Regions from separate parts of the Streptosporangium sp. NPDC051022 genome, predicted to be linked through region 4. Evidence: riboswitches for the same ligand, from Rfam matches in the RefSeq annotation. Region 4 holds a riboswitch; each other region holds the start of a gene.

Region 1 (4,854 bases), on a different contig from region 4:
TCCGTCGACCTGGCCGACTAGGTTCCGGCCCGCGGGTCCCGCCGGACGGTCCGTCACGGGACCGTGCCGAGGATCCGCGCGACGGGCGCACCGCGTCGCCGTCGTGACGTTCGAGGGCGCTCCCGAGCCACCGCGCTCGGGGGCGCCCTCGTTGTTGTGCCCGTCGTCCCGCCCGGGATCTTGAGGGAGCGGCGCCGGATGCTCTGTTGTCTCAACATGTGAGAAATCTGTACAACAGGCGAGACGACATCTTGACCGGCAGGTAACATGGCATGAAATGCGCCAGGTTCTCGTACTCATTACCTGCCGCGGCGAGGCCTGACAGGGGCGGGCCGGCAACTCGCCGCGGTGCGCTGGCGCTCGCCGGCCCCGGGCTCCGCGTCGCCGATTCACGACCTGGATCCGCGATCTCAGGCCCGGCCCGGATTCGTGACCGGAATCCGGACCATCTCCTCCTGCTCCTGTGCGATCGAGATGAGAAGCACCATGTATGACATGTATCCCTGGAACCGTCCCGAAGAGACCGAGGACGAGGCCACCCAGGCCCTCCAGACCGCCCTGGACCGCCGCGACAACGGCGGGGCCCCGACGCGTTTCTGACAGGTCGTACCCTCGCCGCGCTCGTGGCCGGAACATCCGCCGATCCGCGTCCCGGCCGCCGCGGGCGATCCTGACACCGGTTGGTAAGTAAGGCGATTTACCGTCAAGGACGTTGGCTAGCCTTTTCCTGGGACCCCGGGACTGAGGAGAGCGAAGTGCGAGGCCGGCTCGGCAATCCACGGTTGTTGCGGGTGATGAACGAGCGACGCCTCCTTGACCGGCTCCTCGAACACGGCCCGGCCTCACGGGCCCAGCTGGCCAAGGTCACCGGCCTGTCCAAGCCGACCGTCTCGGCCGCCCTGGCGGGTCTTGAGGAGGACGGCCTGGTCCACCTGGTCGGCGAGGTCTCCGGCCGGCCGGGCCCGGTGACCTCGCTCTACGACATGAACGCCGCCGTGCTGCACGTCGCGGGCGTCGACATCGGCCGCGACTGGATCCGGGTGGCGGTGGCCGACCTCCGGGGGCGCTTCGTGGGGCGCAGGGACGGACGCAACGACGCGCGTACCGAGGACGAGCTGGTCCGCGCGGTCCGGGGCCTGACCCGGACCGCGGTGGCCGAGGCCGGTCTCGGATGGTCCTCCGTCGCCCACGCGGTGGTCGGCAGTCCCGGCGTGTACGACCCCGAGACGGGACGGCTGCACCTGGCCGCGAACCTGCCCGGCTGGGGCACCCCCGGTCTGGTGGACCGCCTGTGCGCGGCGCTGGGGACCGAGGTGACCATCGAGAACGACATCAACCTGGCGGCCCTGGGCGAGCACGCGCACGGCGAGGGCAAGGGACGATCCCATTTCGCGCTGGTGTCCATCGGCACCGGTGTCGGCATGGGCATCGTCGTCAACGGCGAGCTGTACTCGGGGGCGCGCGGCGCCGCGGGGGAGGTCTCCTACCTGCCCACCGGGGAGGATCCGGTTCCCGGCAGGGAGGCGCTGGAGCACGGACCGACCGAGACCCCGGTCGGCGCCCTCGGCGTGGTGCGCGCGGCACGCGCGGCCGGGGCGCGGGTGGAGACGGCGAAGGAGGTCTTCGGCGCCGCGGCGGCCGGAGACCCCGTGGCCCTGGCCGTCGTCGAGGCCGAGGGGCGACGGATCGGCGACCTGATCGTCGCGGTGGCCTCGGTTCTCGATCCGGAGATCGTGGTGCTCAGCGGTGGCGTCGGCCGTAACCTCGACCTTCTCGGCGACTCCATCGCCGCCAGGATCGCCGAGCTGGGTCCGCTGCGTCCCACCGTGGTCACGAGCAGCCTGGGGGACAGCGGGGTGCTGCTGGGCGCCGTCACGCGCGCGCTCGGCCGGGCCTGGGACGTCATCTTCGCCGGCCGGCACGGCTGATCCGCTTCGCTGGCCGGTACGGCCGGTCCGCCCGGCGGAAGCCTCGTCCCGGATTCTGGCCGGAGCCCTGTCCGACGCCCTGGCCGGGGCCCGTTCCGCCGCTCTGCGCCGGAGGCGAGGATTCGCGGAACAGGCCCCGTCCGGCGGAGGGTCAGGGGGCGGTGGCGGGCGCCGGGGCCGGGGCGGCGGTCGTCGGCGCGGGTTGATCGGTGGGGGTGGTCGGTGCGGTCGGTGCGGGCTGGACGGCCTGCTGGGCCTGCTCAGCCTGTTTGGCCTGTTTGGCCCGCTCGGCTTGTGCGGCCTGTTCTGCCCGCTTGGCCTGTGCGGCCTCCTTGGCCTGTTCGATGGAGAGCTTGACCCCCTTGGGGTCGGGGCGTACGGCGCCGACGAAGCTGTCACGGCGCCACGCGCCCAGCTTCTCCACCTTGACCACGTCGCCGGTGCTCGGGGCGTGGACCATGTACCCGGGCTTGCTGATCATGCCGACATGGCCGAGGTTGTGGAAGAAGACCAGGTCACCCGGCTGGAGGTCCTTCCAGGCGATCTTCTTGGAGAAGGCGGAGTACTGCGCTGCGGCCACCCGCGGCAGGTGGATTCCGGCGGCGCCGTACGCGCGGAGCATCAGGCCGGAGCAGTCGAACCCTCCGTTGCCGGTGCCGCCCCAGACGTACGGCGTGCCGCGCTTGGACATGGCCCACTGCAGGGCCTTCTTCCAGGCGGGGGCGGACGGTTTCCTCGTGGTCTTCGGGGTTTCGGCGGCCCCCGGGGCGTCGGAGGCGTCGGCGCCGGTGAGGGCGGCGGGCGCGAGGGATATGACGGGGGCGAGAGAGGAGTCGACGGGGCCGGGGGCGGGAGAGGTGAGGAAGGCGGCTGTCGTGAGGGAGGGGGAGGAGGCCGCGAGCGCGGAGTCGGCCATCGCGAGAGTGGGGATCGCGAACGCGGTGGCGCCGGTGACGATCAGGGTCAGGACACGGGGGTAGGTCTTGCCGGTCAGGATCGTTCCTTCCATAAGGCCGGCCGGGTGAGCTGTCGGGCTCGGACGTGAAGGTCGCCCTACGGCGCGCGAGAGCGCCGATTCGCCCCAAGGGATCCAGCGGGGGACGGCAGGAGACGTGCTCCGGCAAGCGGAGGTGAAGACTCCGGACGCCCCGTGGATCCCGGAAGTGGTTCCCCGGCTCCGCGCAGGCCGGAAAAGGGGGGTGGCCTGCGAGGATTAGGCGACGATGCGAATGGCCAGGACCTTAACGAAACGGTCAAAAGATCGCAAATAGGACAAAATTCTTATGCCTCGTCAGAGGAAGATGTGTCCGATGGGTGAGATTGGTGTTCGCTCCACGAGACGGACCGGTAAGGTGCGTGCATGGATTCGCGCAACATTCGCCTGGCCGTCATCCCCGGGGACGGGATTGGAACCGAGGTCGTCACGGAGGGCCTGAAGGTCCTGGAAGCCGTCGGCACGAAGGTGGAGACGACCACCTACGACCTGGGTGCCAAGCGGTACCACAAGACCGGTGAGGTCCTTCCCGAGGCGGTTCTGGAGGAGTTGCGCGGATACGACGCGATCCTGCTCGGCGCGGTCGGCGACCCCAGCGTCCCGCCGGGCATCCTGGAGCGCGACCTGCTGCTCAAGCTCCGTTTCGAGCTCGACCACTACGTCAACCTGCGTCCGGTCAAGCTCTTCCCCGGCGTCGAGACCCCGCTGGGCAAGTCCGGCCCCGAGGACATCGACATGGTCGTCATCCGTGAGGGCACCGAGGGCCTGTACGCGGGCGCCGGTGGCGTGCTGCGCCGTGGCACCTCGCAGGAGATCGCCACCCAGGAGTCGCTGAACACCGCCCACGGCGTCGAGCGCGTCGTCCGCTACGCCTTCGAGAAGGCGCTCAGCAGGCCGCGCAAGAAGCTGACGCTGGTCCACAAGACCAACGTCCTCACCTTCGCCGGTGACCTCTGGGCCCGCACCTTCGACCGGGTCAGCCTGGAGTACCCCGACGTCACCACCGACTACAGCCACATCGACGCCGCCTCGATGTTCTTCGTCAACCAGCCCGAGCGGTTCGACGTGATCGTCACCGACAACCTCTTCGGCGACATCATCACCGACATCGGCGCGGCCATCGCCGGTGGCATCGGCCTGGCGGCCAGCGGCAACATCAACCCCGACCGCACCGCGCCCAGCATGTTCGAGCCGGTCCACGGCAGCGCCCCCGACATCGCGGGCCAGGGCAAGGCCGACCCGACCGCGACGATCCTGTCGGTCGCCATGCTCCTGGACCACCTCGGCCTGGCCGAGGAGTCCGCCAAGGTGGAGCGGGCCGTGGCCGAGGACCTGGTCGAGCGCCTGACCGGCCCCGGCCGGACCACCCGCGAGATCGGCGACGACATCACCGCCCGAGTAGCCGGCTGAGAAGCCGCCTACCCGACCTCAGACGCGTCCGGCGGCTCACCCGAGCCGCCGGACGCGTCTTTTTTGTTCGTCCCTCCAACGACAGTGCCGGATTTCGGCATAGATGCAGTAGTTTCCCGTTACCTGCTCCATCGCAGAATGGACTCAGGTGCAGTCCGTCACAAAGAGAAGGATCCCCGTCATGACCACCGCTCAGAAGCTCAGCTTCGACGTGCAGCTCTCCGACCACGCTCGCACCGCGGCCGAGCGCGAGCAGGTACTGGCGAATCCCGGGTTCGGTCAGAGTTTCACCGATCACATGATCTCCATCGACTACACGGAAGGGGAGGGCTGGCACAACGCGCGGCTCACGCCGTACGGCCCGCTCAGCCTCGACCCGGCGACCGCGGTCTTCCACTACGCCCAGGAACTCTTCGAGGGGCTGAAGGCCTACCGTCAGGAGAACGGCGCGATCGCCTCCTTCCGGCCGGAGGCGAACGCCGCCCGCTTCAACCAGTCCGCGCTGCGGATGGCCATGCCGGA
Region 2 (4,854 bases), on a different contig from region 4:
GAAAAGGGGCCGGCGGGTTGAACCCGCCGGCCCCTTTTCGTACAACTACTTGGTCTTGACGACCGCCGTCATGGTGACCTTGTCGTGCAGGCACTGCTGCAGCGGCTTGTCCCAGAACAGCCAGAGCGTGTTCACCAGGTAGAAGATGTTGGCGATCCACCCGAGGAACGGAACCCCGCGCAGGGCGAGCGGGCCGAAGAGCACGGCCGCCCGCTTGAGCGCGAGGTCGGAGGAGAGACCACCCTGGAGGGTGCCGCCGACCGTCACGACCTTGATGCCCATGACCATCTTGCCGACGCTCTGCCCGTTCTGCTTCAGCATCAGGAACTCGTAGGCGATGTAGATCAGGCCCGCGACGAGGGCGACGACGATCTCCGCGAGGACGATTCCGCCGCCCTCCGTCACCTTCCCCGTGTTGATGTCGAAGCTCGGCGTGGTGACCAGGATCATGGTCAGCACGAGGGAGACGATCACCGTCGGGATCGCCAGGATGACGCCGTCGATGATCCGGGCCACCAGACGCTGCCACCACTCCGCGAGGGGGGCGGGGAGACCGGGGGGCACCACGCCCTGGGGGGCGTATCCCTGACCGTAGGAAGGGGCCGGCTGTCCGTAGCCCTGCTGCTGACCGTAGCCCGGCTGCTGGCCGTACCCGGGCTGCTGGCCGTAGCCGGACTGGGCCGTCTGCTGGCCGTAGTCGGCCGGCTGACCGTAGTCGGCCGACTGTCCGTAGCCCTGCTGCTGGCCGTAGCCGGGCTGGGAGGCGGCCTGCTGGCCGTACCCGGGCTGCTGGCCATAGCCCTGCTGCTGACCGTAGCCGGGCTGGGAGGCCTGCTGGCCGTAGTCGCCCTGCTGCCCGTAACCGGGCTGGGAGGCGCCCTGCTGGCCGTACGCGCCCGTACCGCCCTGCTGCCCGTAGCCGGGCTGGGAGGCGGCCTGCTGGCCGTACCCGGGCTGCTGGCCGTAACCCTGCTGCTGGCCGTAGCCGGGCTGGGAAGCCTGCTGGCCGTAGTCGCCCTGCTGCCCGTAACCGGGCTGGGAGGAGGCCTGCTGGCCGTACGCGCCCGTACCGCCCTGCTGGCCGTAACCCTGCTGCTGGCCGTAGCCGGGCTGGGAAGCCTGCTGGCCGTAGTCGGCCTGCTGCCCGTAACCGGCCTGCTGGCCGTAGCCCTGCTGACCGTAGCCGGGCTGGGCCTGCCCCGGTCCCGTGTTCTCGGATCGATATCCCACGACTGTCACATCGGGGTCGAGTTCGCCAGGGGCTCGACCCGCATTCTGTCCGTATTGAGGATGACCCGACGGTGCGCGGTCGGGATCATCCTGCGGATACGGCGGCTGTCCGGTGCTCACCGCGTCACCTCACTTCGACTGTGCATGTGGCACATGTCAGACTCACATGCATGCTGGTGCACAAGGTATCGACATAGGTATCAACAGTCACCTTTCCGATCAGTCAGCACCACAGTCAACTCAGGCGTCCCGCCGTGTCAGATGAAGCAGCATTCGCGTGTTCCCCAAGGTGTTCGGCTTGACGTGCTCCAGGTCAAGGAACTCGGCGACACCCTCGTCATACGAGGCGAGCAGTTCCGCGTAGACCTCGGGCGAGACGGGCGTCCCCTGGATCTCCTTGAATCCGTGCCTGGCGAAGAAATCGACCTCGAAGGTGAGACAGAAGACCCGGCGCAGACCGAGATCGCCCGCGGTGCCGATAAGCGAGGAGACGATCAGGTGCCCGATGCCCAGCCCCCGGCATCCGGGGTCGACGGCGACGGTCCGGATCTCGGCGAGGTCCTCCCAGAGGACGTGAAGCGCTCCGCACCCCACGACGACGCCGCCCCTGTCGGCCACCCAGAACTCCTGGACGTCCTCGTACAGGGTGACCGTGGCCTTCTCCAGCAGGCGCGGCCCCGCCCCGGCGTAGGTGTCGACGAGCCGCCGGATGGCGCGCACGTCCGGGGTGCGGGCACGGCGCACCGTGACCACCGCCGTCCCGGCCCCCGGACCGCCCGGCGACCGCTCCCCCGCGACCTCGGCGCCGGCCTCTCCGCCGCCGTCTCCGGCCCGTCGTTCCACCGCCCCGGAATCACGTACGGCCCGCGCCGGAAACTGCTCCGCTACCTGCTCCATGACCGATCAGCGTACGTCCTCGTCAGCGTCTGTTTACGGCTCGTCCTTAACTCCCCCCTCGGATCCGCCGGATGACACGCGGCAGCCCACCGGCCGCCGCGGGGCGGGCGCGCCGGCCGTACACCCGGTCCGATCCCCTCGTGGAACGCAGACCTGCGACGACCTCTCACGCGAACGGGCCCGAAAGATCCGGGGCCTGCGTGACACATATGTCGATCTTGAAATGACGTGACCTTCCCGTGACATTTCAGTTGTGAAAGCTCTACCGGCTTTGCAGTTCTGGTTGAGCATGAACCTCCAATTGCACTAATGTCCGTGCTCGATGTCAGCAACGTAAAGTGCTGAACCCGCCGAATCCCCGCAGATGGGGAGCCGGGGACCCACCCTCCAGTCCCCCGGGGTGAATCCGAAGCGCCACCGGCGCACGGTAGGGCTGCCTCCGGCCCGAACCCGTCAGCTAACCCGGCAGGCGGCCGAGAGAGGAGCCTGTTGGTGAAGCGCACGCGCAACCGTGGGAGAGAGCGCGCGGGCAGGCATGCCCGCCATCGAGAACACGTGACGCGCGGGCTATCGCGCCGGATGACGGTCGTCGGGCTGGTGTTCGCCTCCCTGGTCCTCGGCACTCCCCTGATGGCGACCGCCGAACCGAAGCCCAGCCTCCAGCAGCTCGCCAAGCAGGCCGAGAAACTGCACACCGAGATCGAGACGCTCAGCGAGCAGTACAACGGCGGGCGGATCAAGCTCAAGGAGGCGCAGCGCGCCGCCGCGAGCGCCAAGAAGACCCTCGCCGTCAGCGAGGCGGAGCTGGAGACCCGGCGCTCCAAGGCCACCCTGCTGGCGCAGAGCACCTACATGGCGGGCGGCCTGGCCTCCGCGCTCGCCTTCACCCAGTCGTCCAACCCCGAGACCTTCCTCGACCAGGCGACCACGAACTACGCGCTCCAGCAGCAGCAGAGCCAGGAGGTCGCCCAGATCGGCGAGGCGATCGAGACCGCCAAGCGCGCCCAGGCCGGTGCCAAGGCCCGCACCGACGAGGTCAACACCCTCCTCTCCCAGCTGGGGGCCAGGCGCACCAGGATCGAGCGCCTGGTGAAGAGGGTCGAGGGCGACCTGTTCAGCGAGGTGCGCACGCAGGCCGCCCGCAACCGGAGCAGCCGGGTCAGGATCAACGTGCCGATCACGGGCGAGGGCAAGGCCGCCGAGGCCGCCCGCTGGGCCCTCACCCAGCAGCTCAGACCGTACGTGTGGGGCGCGGAGGGGCCCAGCACCTTCGACTGCTCCGGCCTGGTGATGTGGGCCTACCAGAAGGTCGGCATCAGCCTGCCGCACTACACGGGCGACCAGTGGACGGCCGGAACCCACGTCTCCAGAAACGAGCTCCGCCCCGGAGACCTGGTCTTCTTCTACAGCGACCTGCACCACGTCGGGATCTACATCGGCGCGGGCCTGATGGTCCACGCGCCGCAGACCGGTGACGTCGTCCACGTCACCACGATCGACAACCGGCCCTTCGCGGGCGGCGTGCGCATCGCCGACTGAGGCGCTTCCGGTCGTGGCCCGCGGAAGCGGGCCGCGGCCCTCCCGGCTGTCCCGGCCCTCCCGGCGCGGAACGGCCTGTCGCGGCGCTCAGAGGCACCTGGCCGCGCCGAGAGTCCCAAGGGGCAGGAAAGCCCGGACTCCGCGGAACAGGCTCAGATCAGCCGTCTGCGGGCGGCCCAGGCCACGGCTTCGATCGCCGTCGCCACACCGATGCGGTCGCAGATCCCGCGGAGCCTGCGCCGGACCGTCCGGCCGCTGATGTCGAGACGACGGCCCACCCGATCCACGGTGACCCCCTTGGCGAGCTCCGCCAGCAACACGAGATCCTCGTCGCTGAGGCCGATCTCGCCCACGCTCAGGAGGCCGTCGCCGCGACGGGAATCCACTTCGGGATATGCCATCTGGAGTCGCTCCCCCCGCACCTGTGACCGAGGCGTGAGTTGTCTGGAATCAATGCCGCCCGCCAGGAACGGTAAACGGCTTGTTCAAAGGTCGTCAAGTTCTGCTCTTCATAGAGGTAGCACGCGCTGTTGACATAGCGGGCGCTACGTGAAGTACTCATGATATGTCGGTGCCTTTACGGTTAAGTCGGGACCAAGCCAAGGCCCGCACCCGCAGGCGCCTGCTGGCCGCCGCAGCCGAAGTCTTCGCAGAACAAGGTTTCGCCGGGGCCTCGGTGGACGAGATCGCCTCCAGGGCGGGCCACACGGTCGGCGCCCTCTACTCTCATTTCACCGGAAAAGACGACCTGTTCCGCGCGGTCTTCGACGAGCACGTCCCCCACCCCCTTGACGTGGGCGGCGGAATCCCCCCGCAATGGAAGGACGACGTCCCCGATTTTGCGGCATTCGGCGCATATCTGGCGGAACTAGCCGATCAACACACGGTGTCGAGCGCGCTCGAAATGGAGTTTCTGCGCTACGCGCTGCCACGGCCGGAATTGCTCGGCCGGCTGGCCAACCGCTGGTGGGCCCCCCGTACGGCCGTCGCCCACCTCGTGGCCGCGCACCACACGTCCCACGAGGCGACCGCGGTGGCGACCGTGATCATCGGTCTCTTCGAAGGGCTGGTGATCCAGCGCCGCGCCGACCCCTCCGCGGTTCCGGCCGAACTGTTCGCCAAGGCGCTGAACTGGCTGATGACCGGCCTCGAAGGCACACCCGAAACCCACCCCGCCGAAACCCACGC
Region 3 (4,854 bases), on a different contig from region 4:
CGTCCACCACGGGCCCGGTGCAGGCGGCCAGCACCACGTCGGGCCTGAAGCGCTCCGCGGTCCGGCGCAGGGCCCGGGCGGACAGCACGGGCGGATCGGCGGCCGCGCCGGCCACGGCCGCGTGGATCTGGGCCGGGGAGGGCGTGATGGGGGTGCGGACCACCGTCAGCTCCGCCGTACAGCCGGAGGGCAGGCCCTCCAGCAGGTAGGCGGCCCACTTCAGGTAGGAATCCGAGTCGGCCACGGCCAGGACCTTCAACCTGTGACTCCAGTGTCGTGATGGGCGAACATCGAAAGGTGGGAACGGAGGGCGGGCGCCGCCTGGGCGGTCCACCACTCGTCGGGGACGTCCACGGTCTCCACGACGACGCCGCGGGCCGACAGCAGGACGCGCAGCGAGGTCACCGCGGTCGACGGCAGGCTCAGCACGCGCTGCTGCGCGCCCAGGCCCCGCAGGGTCATCTCGGCGGGGGCCCCGCCGTCGTAGACGGTGATCCCGGGCTGTTCCCCGACCCGGGCGAGGTCGTGGGGGTCCTCCCGGCGGTGCGGGAAGTAGGCCACCGGCCCGGCGGAGCCGAGTCCGGCCAGCCAGGTGAAGTAGCGGTCACGGTGGATGAGGCCGTTGCGGACCAGTGAGGTGCCGAGGACGACGGTGCGTTCCTCGGGACCCGGCTTGCGCATGGGCTGCGAGCGGAGCCAGCCGAAGTCGTGGGTGACCAGCTCGGCCCCCCTGTCGCGTACGGCCTGCGCCAGCTCGGCGGGGACCGGCAGCGCCGTGAAGATCGACAACCGGCCCGACCTCGCCGCGGCCCGCAGCCGCAGGCCGGCGGCGGCGCCGAGGGCGGTCCGGAGGAGGCCCGGAGTGGCCCTGGCACGCAGCAGGGGCGTCCAGGGGCGCCCGGTGAGCAGTTCCAGCAGCCTGATCGTGGCCAGCCCGTCGTCGACGATCACGATCCGTCCCGGGAGGGCGGTGAGCAGGGCGGCCTGGACCTTGCCGGAGAAGGCGTCGCCGACCGCCCAGCCGGCGCCCCGGCGGGGTCTGGGCATCTCGGGCTCCGGCGTGGTCACCTCGAGGCCGGCGGGCAGGCCGAGCCGGATGACCTCACGACGGGTGACGACCAGCGGGCGAAGCTTGGCCCGGGGCACCACCCGGGCGTGGGCGCCGAGCAGCCCGGCATGGTATGCCTCCACGGCGCAGAGCATCTGCAGCGGGGACTCCACCCATGCGACGGCCGAACCCTGCTCCCGCGCGTGGTCTCGACCGTCCTCCACGCCGGGCGATGACCCGTTCACGACTGCCTCACCGTAACCGGGATGTCTTACACGCCCGGGAACTCCGGGTGAACACCCGAATACACGCACTTGCGCGGTCGACTCTCGCCGATCCACGACGGCGTGCGAGACCGTTTCGCACACCACCCCCTCCCTCGGAGGAACCCAGGTCATGCGGACCGCCGACACCATCCCCGACCTCACCGGTTCCACCACGATGGTCACCGGCGCCGACAACGGGATCGGGCCGCCGACCGTCCTGCGCCCGGCCGGAGCCGGAATCCCGACCCCGCGGGACACCGACCGCGGGTAAAGGACGATCACTTTTACCCGGCGGAGAGCCGGGTCAGCCAAAAGATCTACGTTTACCTTGGGGCGGATCATCCGGGACGACGGTAACCACCCGTCCCGTTTCTGGTTGACCGCATGAAAAGCCCTGTGTCATAGGGATTTTCGGCGTCGAATCAAAGATCGGCGCGGGCGCGGGATCGGCACGGCCCGGCTGATCGTCCCGCTCGTTTCACACCTATTCCCAAGCCATGGCAATGTGTCGGACTTGTAATCGTCTGTCCGGTTCACGTACGTTCAACGAATTCGTGGTGAGCACCTAGACCTTCGCAGGTCAGCCCATTACGAGCACATTGCCCGACCGTGTTCGCCAGGCGGATCTTCCGCCCGATGAACACGGCCGCCGAATCCAGGAGCCTCACGGGAAAGCCCGCGAGTCTCAGGGAACCGGGGAACCACTTTTTTGGGGTGAATCAGCGCGATCACGCGCCGTAGGGCACTTCCCAGCCCGAACCCGTCAGCTAACCCGGTAGGCGGCATGGAAGCGAAGCAAGGAGTTAGTCTCTTATGGCCAAGCACCGCCTTACCACCACCCCCAAGACGCACTACCTGGCCCGAATCATCCTGGGAACTTCCATCGCCCTCGCGGGCGGAATCGTCGCGGGACCCGCAGCCCTGGCGGACGCCCCGGCCCACGGCCCCATCAGCGCCCCTCCCGCGGAGAGCGCCAACACCGCCCAGAACGTCAGTGTCGTCAAGACCGCCGCCGAGGCGAAGGCCGAGAAGCAGCCCAGGGTCACCGCACAGCAGGTCCTGGACCTCGCCTCGCAGCAGATCGGCATCAGCGAGAACGCCCAGGGCGGCGGGACCAAGTTCCAGTCCTGGTACATGTCCACCGAGCGCGCCAAGGAGACCACCGCCCGCGACGGCGGCCGCATCCGGGACTACGCCAACGCCCCCTGGTGCGCGATGTTCGTCTCCTGGGTCGGCGAGCACGCCGGCATCCGTCCCACCATGGGCTGGGACGCCTACACCGTCACCCACGCCAAGTGGTTCAAGGAGAACGGCCACTGGGGCACCACTCCCAAGCCCGGCGCGGTCGTCTACTTCGACTGGCAGCGCGGCAAGGACCTCGACGGGATCGACCACGTCGGCTTCCTGAAGAAGGACAACGGCGACGGCACGATCACCACGATCGAGGGCAACACCGGCAACGGCAAGGTCGAGCAGCGCGTCCGCCCGACCTCCCAGGTCGTCGGCTACGGCTACCCGGCCTACAGCGAGTGACCACCGCTCGCCGTACCGGCTGACCCCCGCATCCGGAAAAGGGGCACGACTCATCCGAGCCGTGCCCCTTTCGGCGTTCCGGTCGCCTGTTGCGCCTCATGTTATGGGAGCGCTCCCAAAGGTTCCCATGCCCCTTTTGTCGCTTATATGCTGCTACATCCCCCGGCGCGCCACAGGATATAACGGTTGAGTTTCGGCGTATTGACGTTTCGGTTGCCCGTCGTCCACTCTTCGTGGGAGCGCTCCCAAAACATTGAGGAACCACCCCGTCGCGGGGTCGCGGTCGTCGGGGACCCGCGCCGCGGCGGCACCTCCCACCGATTCGGGCGACCACCTGAGAGGGGTCCGGAATGTTGAACAAGAGGCGGCACGGCAGGCTCGCCGCGGTCACGGTGGTGGCGGCCACCGCACTGGCCGTGGCCTCGTGCAGTTCGGGCGGTTCGGGCGAATCCGCCGCCCCCGCGCCGAGCGGCTCCGCCGCGGCCGAGCCGGTGACCGTCACCGTGCACACCTTCGGCGGCGGCGAGAACTTCGGCTACGACAAGGCCGTCGAGACGTGGAACGCCGCGCATCCGAACATCCAGGTCAAGTACCAGAACCTGACCGACCGCTTCGAGGACGTCTACCTACCCCAGCTGCTCCAGCGCCTGCAGGCGGGCAGCGGCGCCGCCGACATCATCGCCCTGGACGAGGGCGCGATGGGACTGATGAAGGCCAGGCCGCAGTTCTTCACCGACCTCGGCGAGTACGGCCTCAACGACCGCAAGGCCGACTTCCCCGCGGCCAAGTGGGACAACGGCGTCAACGCCGAGGGCAAGCTGTTCGCCCTCGGCACCGACATCGGCGGCATGACCATGTGCTACCGGACGGACCTGTTCAAGAAGGCGGGCCTGCCGACGGACCGCGAGGAGGTCGGCAAGCTCTGGCCCGACTGGAACGCCTTCATGGAGGTCGGCAAGAAGTTCCAGGCCGCCAACCCCGGCAAGGACGACCCCAGGTTCCTCGACGGCCCGAACACGCTCTACAACGTGATCCTGTCGCAGGAGGCGCCGAAGAACGGCAACGTCTCCTACTTCGACAAGAACAACCAGCTCATCATCGAGAGCAACCCGGCCGTCAAGACCGCCTTCGACACGGTCAGGAGCTTCAGCGAGGCGGGCATGACCGCCAAGCTGGGCTCCTTCACCCCGCCGTGGAACGCCGCCATCAAGAAGGGCGGGTTCGCCACGATGGGGTGCCCCGCCTGGATGCTGGGCGTGGTCTCCGGCGCGGCGGGCGACTCGGGCAAGGGCAAGTGGGACGTCGCGGCGGTGCCCGGCGGCGCGGGCAACTGGGGCGGCTCCTACCTGGCGGTGCCCAAGCAGAGCAAGCACCCCAAGGAGGCCGCCGAGGTGCTGAACTACCTCACCGGCAAGGAGGGCCACATCATGGCCTTCCAGGAGGCGGCGGCCTTCCCCAGCTCCATCCCGGCCCAGCAGGACCCGGCGGTCAGCGAGCTGAAGAACGCCTTCTTCAACGACGCGCCCACCGGCCAGATCTTCGGCGCCTCGGTCAAGGACCTGCTGCCCACCTTCCTCGGTGAGAAGCACGCCCAGGTGAAGACCTCGGTCGAGAAGGTCCTCGAGGGCATGGACCAGGGCTCGGTCCCCTACGACCAGGCCTGGACGAAGTTCCTCGAGACCGGCGTCAAGGCCGCGGGCTGACCCCCGGGCCCCACGTGCACCGGCCCGGCGGCGACCCCGCCGGGCCGGTCGCCCGCCCCCCGTCGAAAGGCTGTTCGATGACCCTCCACGCCGACACCCCGGCTCCCGCCCGGCCAGGCCCGCGCCGGCCCGCGGGAGACGGGGGACGGGGACGGAGCACGGGACGCCTCAGGGCCGGACTGTCCAGGTTCGACCTCCGGGCGACCCCCTATCTCCTCGTCTCCCCCTACTTCCTCCTCTTCACCGTCTTCGGCGTCTTCCCGCTCGGCTACACCCTCTGGGTCTCGCTGCACGACTGGGAGCT
Region 4 (4,854 bases):
AGAGGGCCGCAGCGTGGAGGACACCAAGGTCCGCATGCTGCTCGACGCGCTCCAGGACGCCGCCGCCGGGTTGCGCAGGGAGCTCGCGCTGCCCTCCGGCATCCACCGGCCCGCCGATTCGGTGGCCTCCGTCGCGCCGGGCAGGCACGGCGTCCAGGCGGTGCCGGCGCGGGCGCTCGCCGACGACGATCCCGCCCTGCTCGACCAGCTGCTCGCGCTGCCGCAGATCCATCTGATCGTCGACGGTTACAACGTGACCAAGACCGGCTACGGTACGCTCACCCTCGCCGACCAGCGCAACCGCCTGCTGACCGGTCTCGGCGCGCTCTACGCGCAGACACGCACCGAGCTGACCTGCGTCTTCGACGGCGCGGAGCTGAACGGCCCGGTTCCGGTCTCCGCCCCCAGGGGAGTCCGGGTGATGTTCAGCGCCCCGGGGCAGATCGCCGACGACCTGATCCGCCAGCTGGTCCGGGCCGAGCCCATGGGCCGTGCCATCGCCGTGGTCTCCTCCGACCGAGAGGTGGCCGAGTCGGTCCGGCGGATGGGCGCGCGCCCGGTTCCCTCGGTGTTGCTCCTGCGACGTCTGGGACGTGCCTGAGCCTTCCGGCCCTATGGTTCATCGGATCACACTGGAGGTTGGTTCGATGAAGAAGATCGCCGCGTTGGTCTGTGCCGCCCTGGTCGCCGGTACGGCCGCCGCCGCCCCCGGCATCCCCAGGGGCTTCCTGCTGTACGAGAAGGCCGCAGCCGTGAAGGACGACGATCCCCAGACGAGCTGGAGGGTCAGTGACTCGCCGAGGTCCCCGTTCGCGGTGGATCCCTGCGGCAGGGGAGCCGTGGGCAAGGCGGGCAGGACGGCCGTCAGGACGGTGACGTTCACCGGTGTCCCGGACTTCATGAAGGTCGAGCAGGTCCTGCTGTACGGCTCGCGGGCGGACGCCGGGCGGGCCATGACCCAGCTCCGCGGCGGCCTGTCCGCCTGCCGGTCGAGGAAGGACTCCGCGTCCGGTTACCGTTACACCTCCGCTCCCGTGACCGGGCTCGGAGACGACGCCCTGAGGGTCTCGGGGCAGGTCTACTACGGCGGGAAGGCCGGCGTCGGCGGGGAGCGCGGCGTGGTGGTCCGCAGGGGAAACGCCGTGCTGATCTATCTGCGGGCCGGGGAGTACGGCAGGCCCGCCGGGCGGGACTGGGCCGATCAGCTGCGGGACGCCACCGCGATGACCGGAAGGATTTGCGGGATCGCCACGTGCTCGTAATGAACAAAACAGCCAAAAAGGTGAGCTAACCCTTACCGGTTCTGTACTATTTCGCCCCAGGTCTTGGCTTGGGGAGGCAGTGCGGTGGCCGTGGCGGGTGTGCCGGTTAGGTTTGTGCGGGGGCCGATGGCCGCGGGGCTGGCCCTCGCCCTGCTCCTGATCCCGGTGGGCGGGGTGTCCGCCGAGCCCAAGCCGACGATCGCCCAGGCCAAGCGGAAGCTGGCGAAGCTCAACGAGCAGGCCGACCAGATCGTCGAGAAGTACAACCAGGCCGGCGAGCGCTGGAAGCGGGCCCGGAAGAAGTACCGGGAGCTGAACGGCGACCTCGGCAGGCAGAACGCGAAGGTCGAGGGTCTCCGCAAGGACCTGATCACCATGGCCGTCAGCAGCTACCAGAGCGGCGCCGTCGGCTGGCAGAACCTGGTCGGCCAGACCGATCCGAGCATGCTGCTGAACGGCCTGGCCGCGGCCGACCAGCTCTCCGCCTCCCGCGCCCAGTCGCTGAACGCCTTCGACGAGGCCACCAAGGCGCTGCGCCAGGGCCGCGACAAGGCCAAGGAGGCCCTGACCGAGGCCGACCGGACCCGCGACGAGCTGGCCGCGGAGAAGGCCAAGGCCGAGAAGATGGTCAAGGCCCAGACGAAGGTCCTGCGCGAGCTCGGCACCTTCCAGGCCGGCGACCCCAACAGCACGGGCATGCAGTACACCGGCTCGGCCTCCGGCAACGCCAGGGCCGCCCTGGCGTTCGCCTACGCCCAGATCGGCAAGCCGTACCAGTACGGCGGCACGGGCCCGGGTAGCTGGGACTGCTCCGGCCTCATGCAGGCCTCCTGGCGCAGCGGAGGCGTCAGCCTTCCCCGCACCACCTGGGAGCAGTGGAGCTGGGGCGCCAGCCGCAAGGTCTCCATGAGCGACCTCCAGCCGGGCGACCTCCTCTTCAGCAACGGCCTGGGCCACGTGGGCATGTACGCCGGGGACGGGAAGATGGTCCACGCCCCCCAGACCGGAGACGTCGTCAAGGTCACCCCGCTGTCGGCCTACGGCGGCCGTTTCGTCGGCGCCGTGCGCCCCTGAGCACCGCGCTCCCGGGCGTCTTCGCGCGCTCCCGAAGCCGCGCCTCCTGAAGCCGCGCTTCCCGAAGGGCCTTCGAGTGTTCCCGGGCGCCACGCCCCTGAGCGCCTTCAGGGCGGCCCGGGGCGCCGGGGCGGCTTTGACCCGCGGGGCGGGGGATCACGGCCTGTAAGGGGGCGCAGGGCCGCCCCGGCGAGGGCCGGACCCGAGGCGGTTCCGAGGCGGTTCCGAGGACGGTGCCCCATCGCGACACGCCGGTGAATCCACCGGGCGGGCCGCCTCGGATGGAACGGTCCCAGAAGTGTCTCCAAAAGGTCAGGCACGCGATGGAGCGTTCCCAGGGTGGCCGTCCGGAGCCGGGACGACGAAGATCGAAAAAACCGGTGTGACGCATGTAACAGAAGTGGTGCTTTTCGGCAACGATGTCAAGAATGTGATGAGGGTCATATTCGAACGGTGTACCGGGGTTCCGAGCAGGGATTTCATAAACGTGAAAATCTTTTTTCGATCTTCGGCTTTTACCGATTGATTGCCGAAACCCTGCCGCCGGGGTACCTTCTGGCCGCGGTCAGCAAGCCATGCGGACGCACCGAATGCCGGTCCCCCAGGCCGGTGTCCCACATAGAAATCCAGCTGGTCGCCGTTTTCCTCAGGGGTGCGCCCCAACCACGGTGACCTGCCGAGTCCGTGCAGTCATGAGGCGCGGAGCCGGGGAACCAAAAGGCCTTTGATATGGCCAGGGGTGAATCGACATGTCGTGTCGTAGGGCGTCCTTCCCTGCCCGAATCCGTCAGCTAACCCGGTAGGCATCAGTGGAAGTCCCAAGGAGAAATCCTGTCTACCACCCTGCACAACCCTCGTTTGTCGCGCCTTTCCCGCCTTTCTGTCGGCGGGTTCGTTCTCACGCTGGCCGCCTCAACCGGAGCGGTCGCACTGGGATCCACGGCGGCACACGCGACAGACACAGTGGCTGCGGTTCAGGTCAAGAGCACGGCGAAGACTCACGTCAAGCGCAAGGCGAAGGCCAAGATGAGCAGGGCCGCGCTGCAGAAGGTGAAAGCGAAGGCGGCCGTTCGGACGGCCAGGAAGCAGATCGGCGACCCGTATCGCTGGGGAGCCTCCGGCCCCGGCGCGTTCGACTGCTCCGGGCTCGTCCAGTACGCGTGGCGCAAGGCCGGCGTGTCCCTCCCCAGGATCACGACCAGCCAGTACCGCGCCGTCAGGAAGAAGGTCTCGTGGAGCAAGTTGCGCCCCGGTGACCTGCTGTTCTTCTACGGAAAGGGCCACGTGGGCATGTATGTCGGCCACGGCAGGATGGTCCACTCACCGAGCAGCGGCAAGACGGTCCGGATCGTGACGCTGAAGGGGTACTACAGGTCCGCGTTCGCCGGAGCGGTTCGCCCCGGCGCCTGAGAAGCGGGATACGGCCCCGTCCATGCCCCCGGATGGACGGGGCCGCCGCATGCGGCGCGTACACGGGAGAACGGGCACCGGTCGAGTAGCATCGGCTGACATGTCCGTCCCGAGGGGGCGCCGCGCCGTGCTCACCGGGATGCTGGCGCTGATGGGCGCGGGTCTGGTCGCGGGGGCCCGGCCTGTGCCGCGGGCGGCACGCGAGCTGTGGCCGGGGGCCGCGACCGTGGTCCGCGGCGAGCGCTCGCTCGTCGTCGGCCACCGTGCCCCGCCCGCCGAGCTGCGGGACCTGGCCACGAGGGCCGACCGCGCCTGCCGTACCGTCGGGGAGGTCTGGGGGCCGGTCAGGGCGGTGATCCTCTTCCCCGCCACCGACGCGGAGGCCGCCGCGCTCGCGGGGGCCGGGGCCACCGGCGGCCTGGCCGCGATGGCCGCCGCCGGCCGGGTGGTCGTCCTGCCGACGGGATACGCCAGGCTCAGCCCGGCGGGCCGGGACGTGGTGATCACCCACGAGCTCACCCACGTGGCCACCGGCGCGACCAGGGGCGGCCGGGTGCCGATGTGGCTGTCGGAGGGGTTCGCCGACTACGTGGGCTACCGCCACGCGGGGATCGAGGTGCGGGCGGCCGCCGCCGAGCTGGCCGAGGAGGTACGCGCGGGCGTCGTGCCCTCCCGGCTTCCCGAGCCCGCCGACTTCGCCCCCGGCGCGCCACGGCTGGCGCAGGCCTACGAGGAGGCCTGGCTGGCCTGCCGCTACATCGCGGAGCGCTTCGGCGAGAAGACGTTGGTAAGGCTTTACGGTAGCGATGTGGACAGCACGCTGGGCCTGTCGCGGGCGGAGCTCACCGTCGCCTGGCGCGATCATCTCCGGAGGGAACTCGCATGACGCGGACCGTGACGGACACTTCCGCGGGCGCCCCTGCGGGACCGCGGGGGGCCGGATGGGCGCTGGTCGCCCTCGGGGCGCTCACCGTGGCGGTCGTCGCCTTCACCACGCCCTGGCGGGCGCTGCCCGCCGACGCCCCGCCCGTCGCGCCGGATCCGGCCCGCGACTTCACCGCGGCCCAGATCGCCCGTTCCGAGGCCTTCGACGCCGTCACGAGCGTTC

What was found. A riboswitch is a leader RNA that binds a small molecule or an ion and turns the genes downstream of it on or off. The one in region 4 is predicted to bind cyclic di-AMP.
Region 1: linked by a shared signal. The riboswitch ahead of AB0N02_RS39965 (NlpC/P60 family protein) and the one ahead of AB0N02_RS31495 (C40 family peptidase) in region 4 are both predicted to bind cyclic di-AMP.
Region 2: linked by a shared signal. The riboswitch ahead of AB0N02_RS17540 (NlpC/P60 family protein) and the one ahead of AB0N02_RS31495 (C40 family peptidase) in region 4 are both predicted to bind cyclic di-AMP.
Region 3: linked by a shared signal. The riboswitch ahead of AB0N02_RS10270 (CHAP domain-containing protein) and the one ahead of AB0N02_RS31495 (C40 family peptidase) in region 4 are both predicted to bind cyclic di-AMP.

The regions. Positions count from the first base shown of each region.
Region 1 covers NZ_JBFBCF010000038.1:25,254-30,107, forward strand. Annotated here, with positions in the region: gene serA (phosphoglycerate dehydrogenase) at 1-21, shown strand, start outside; gene AB0N02_RS39960 (ROK family transcriptional regulator) at 795-1,928, shown strand; gene AB0N02_RS39965 (NlpC/P60 family protein) at 2,080-2,937, opposite strand; cyclic di-AMP (ydaO/yuaA leader) riboswitch at 2,925-3,143, opposite strand; gene AB0N02_RS39970 (3-isopropylmalate dehydrogenase) at 3,289-4,332, shown strand; gene AB0N02_RS39975 (branched-chain amino acid aminotransferase) at 4,514-4,854, shown strand, end outside.
Region 2 covers NZ_JBFBCF010000009.1:86,397-91,250, forward strand. Annotated here, with positions in the region: gene AB0N02_RS17530 (RDD family protein) at 46-1,230, opposite strand; gene AB0N02_RS17535 (amino-acid N-acetyltransferase) at 1,471-1,983, opposite strand; cyclic di-AMP (ydaO/yuaA leader) riboswitch at 2,466-2,614, shown strand; gene AB0N02_RS17540 (NlpC/P60 family protein) at 2,683-3,666, shown strand; gene AB0N02_RS17545 (LuxR C-terminal-related transcriptional regulator) at 3,819-4,067, opposite strand; gene AB0N02_RS17550 (helix-turn-helix domain-containing protein) at 4,232-4,854, shown strand, end outside.
Region 3 covers NZ_JBFBCF010000004.1:228,124-232,977, forward strand. Annotated here, with positions in the region: gene AB0N02_RS10255 (DUF6716 putative glycosyltransferase) at 1-244, opposite strand, end outside; gene AB0N02_RS10260 (hypothetical protein) at 256-1,293, opposite strand; gene AB0N02_RS10265 (hypothetical protein) at 1,445-1,585, shown strand; cyclic di-AMP (ydaO/yuaA leader) riboswitch at 1,952-2,111, shown strand; gene AB0N02_RS10270 (CHAP domain-containing protein) at 2,128-2,847, shown strand; gene AB0N02_RS10275 (ABC transporter substrate-binding protein) at 3,198-4,550, shown strand; gene AB0N02_RS10280 (sugar ABC transporter permease) at 4,628-4,854, shown strand, end outside.
Region 4 covers NZ_JBFBCF010000023.1:121,105-125,958, reverse strand. Annotated here, with positions in the region: gene AB0N02_RS31510 (NYN domain-containing protein) at 1-601, shown strand, start outside; gene AB0N02_RS31505 (hypothetical protein) at 648-1,262, shown strand; gene AB0N02_RS31500 (NlpC/P60 family protein) at 1,389-2,336, shown strand; cyclic di-AMP (ydaO/yuaA leader) riboswitch at 3,001-3,157, shown strand; gene AB0N02_RS31495 (C40 family peptidase) at 3,300-3,746, shown strand; gene AB0N02_RS31490 (hypothetical protein) at 3,847-4,632, shown strand; gene AB0N02_RS31485 (M48 family metallopeptidase) at 4,629-4,854, shown strand, end outside.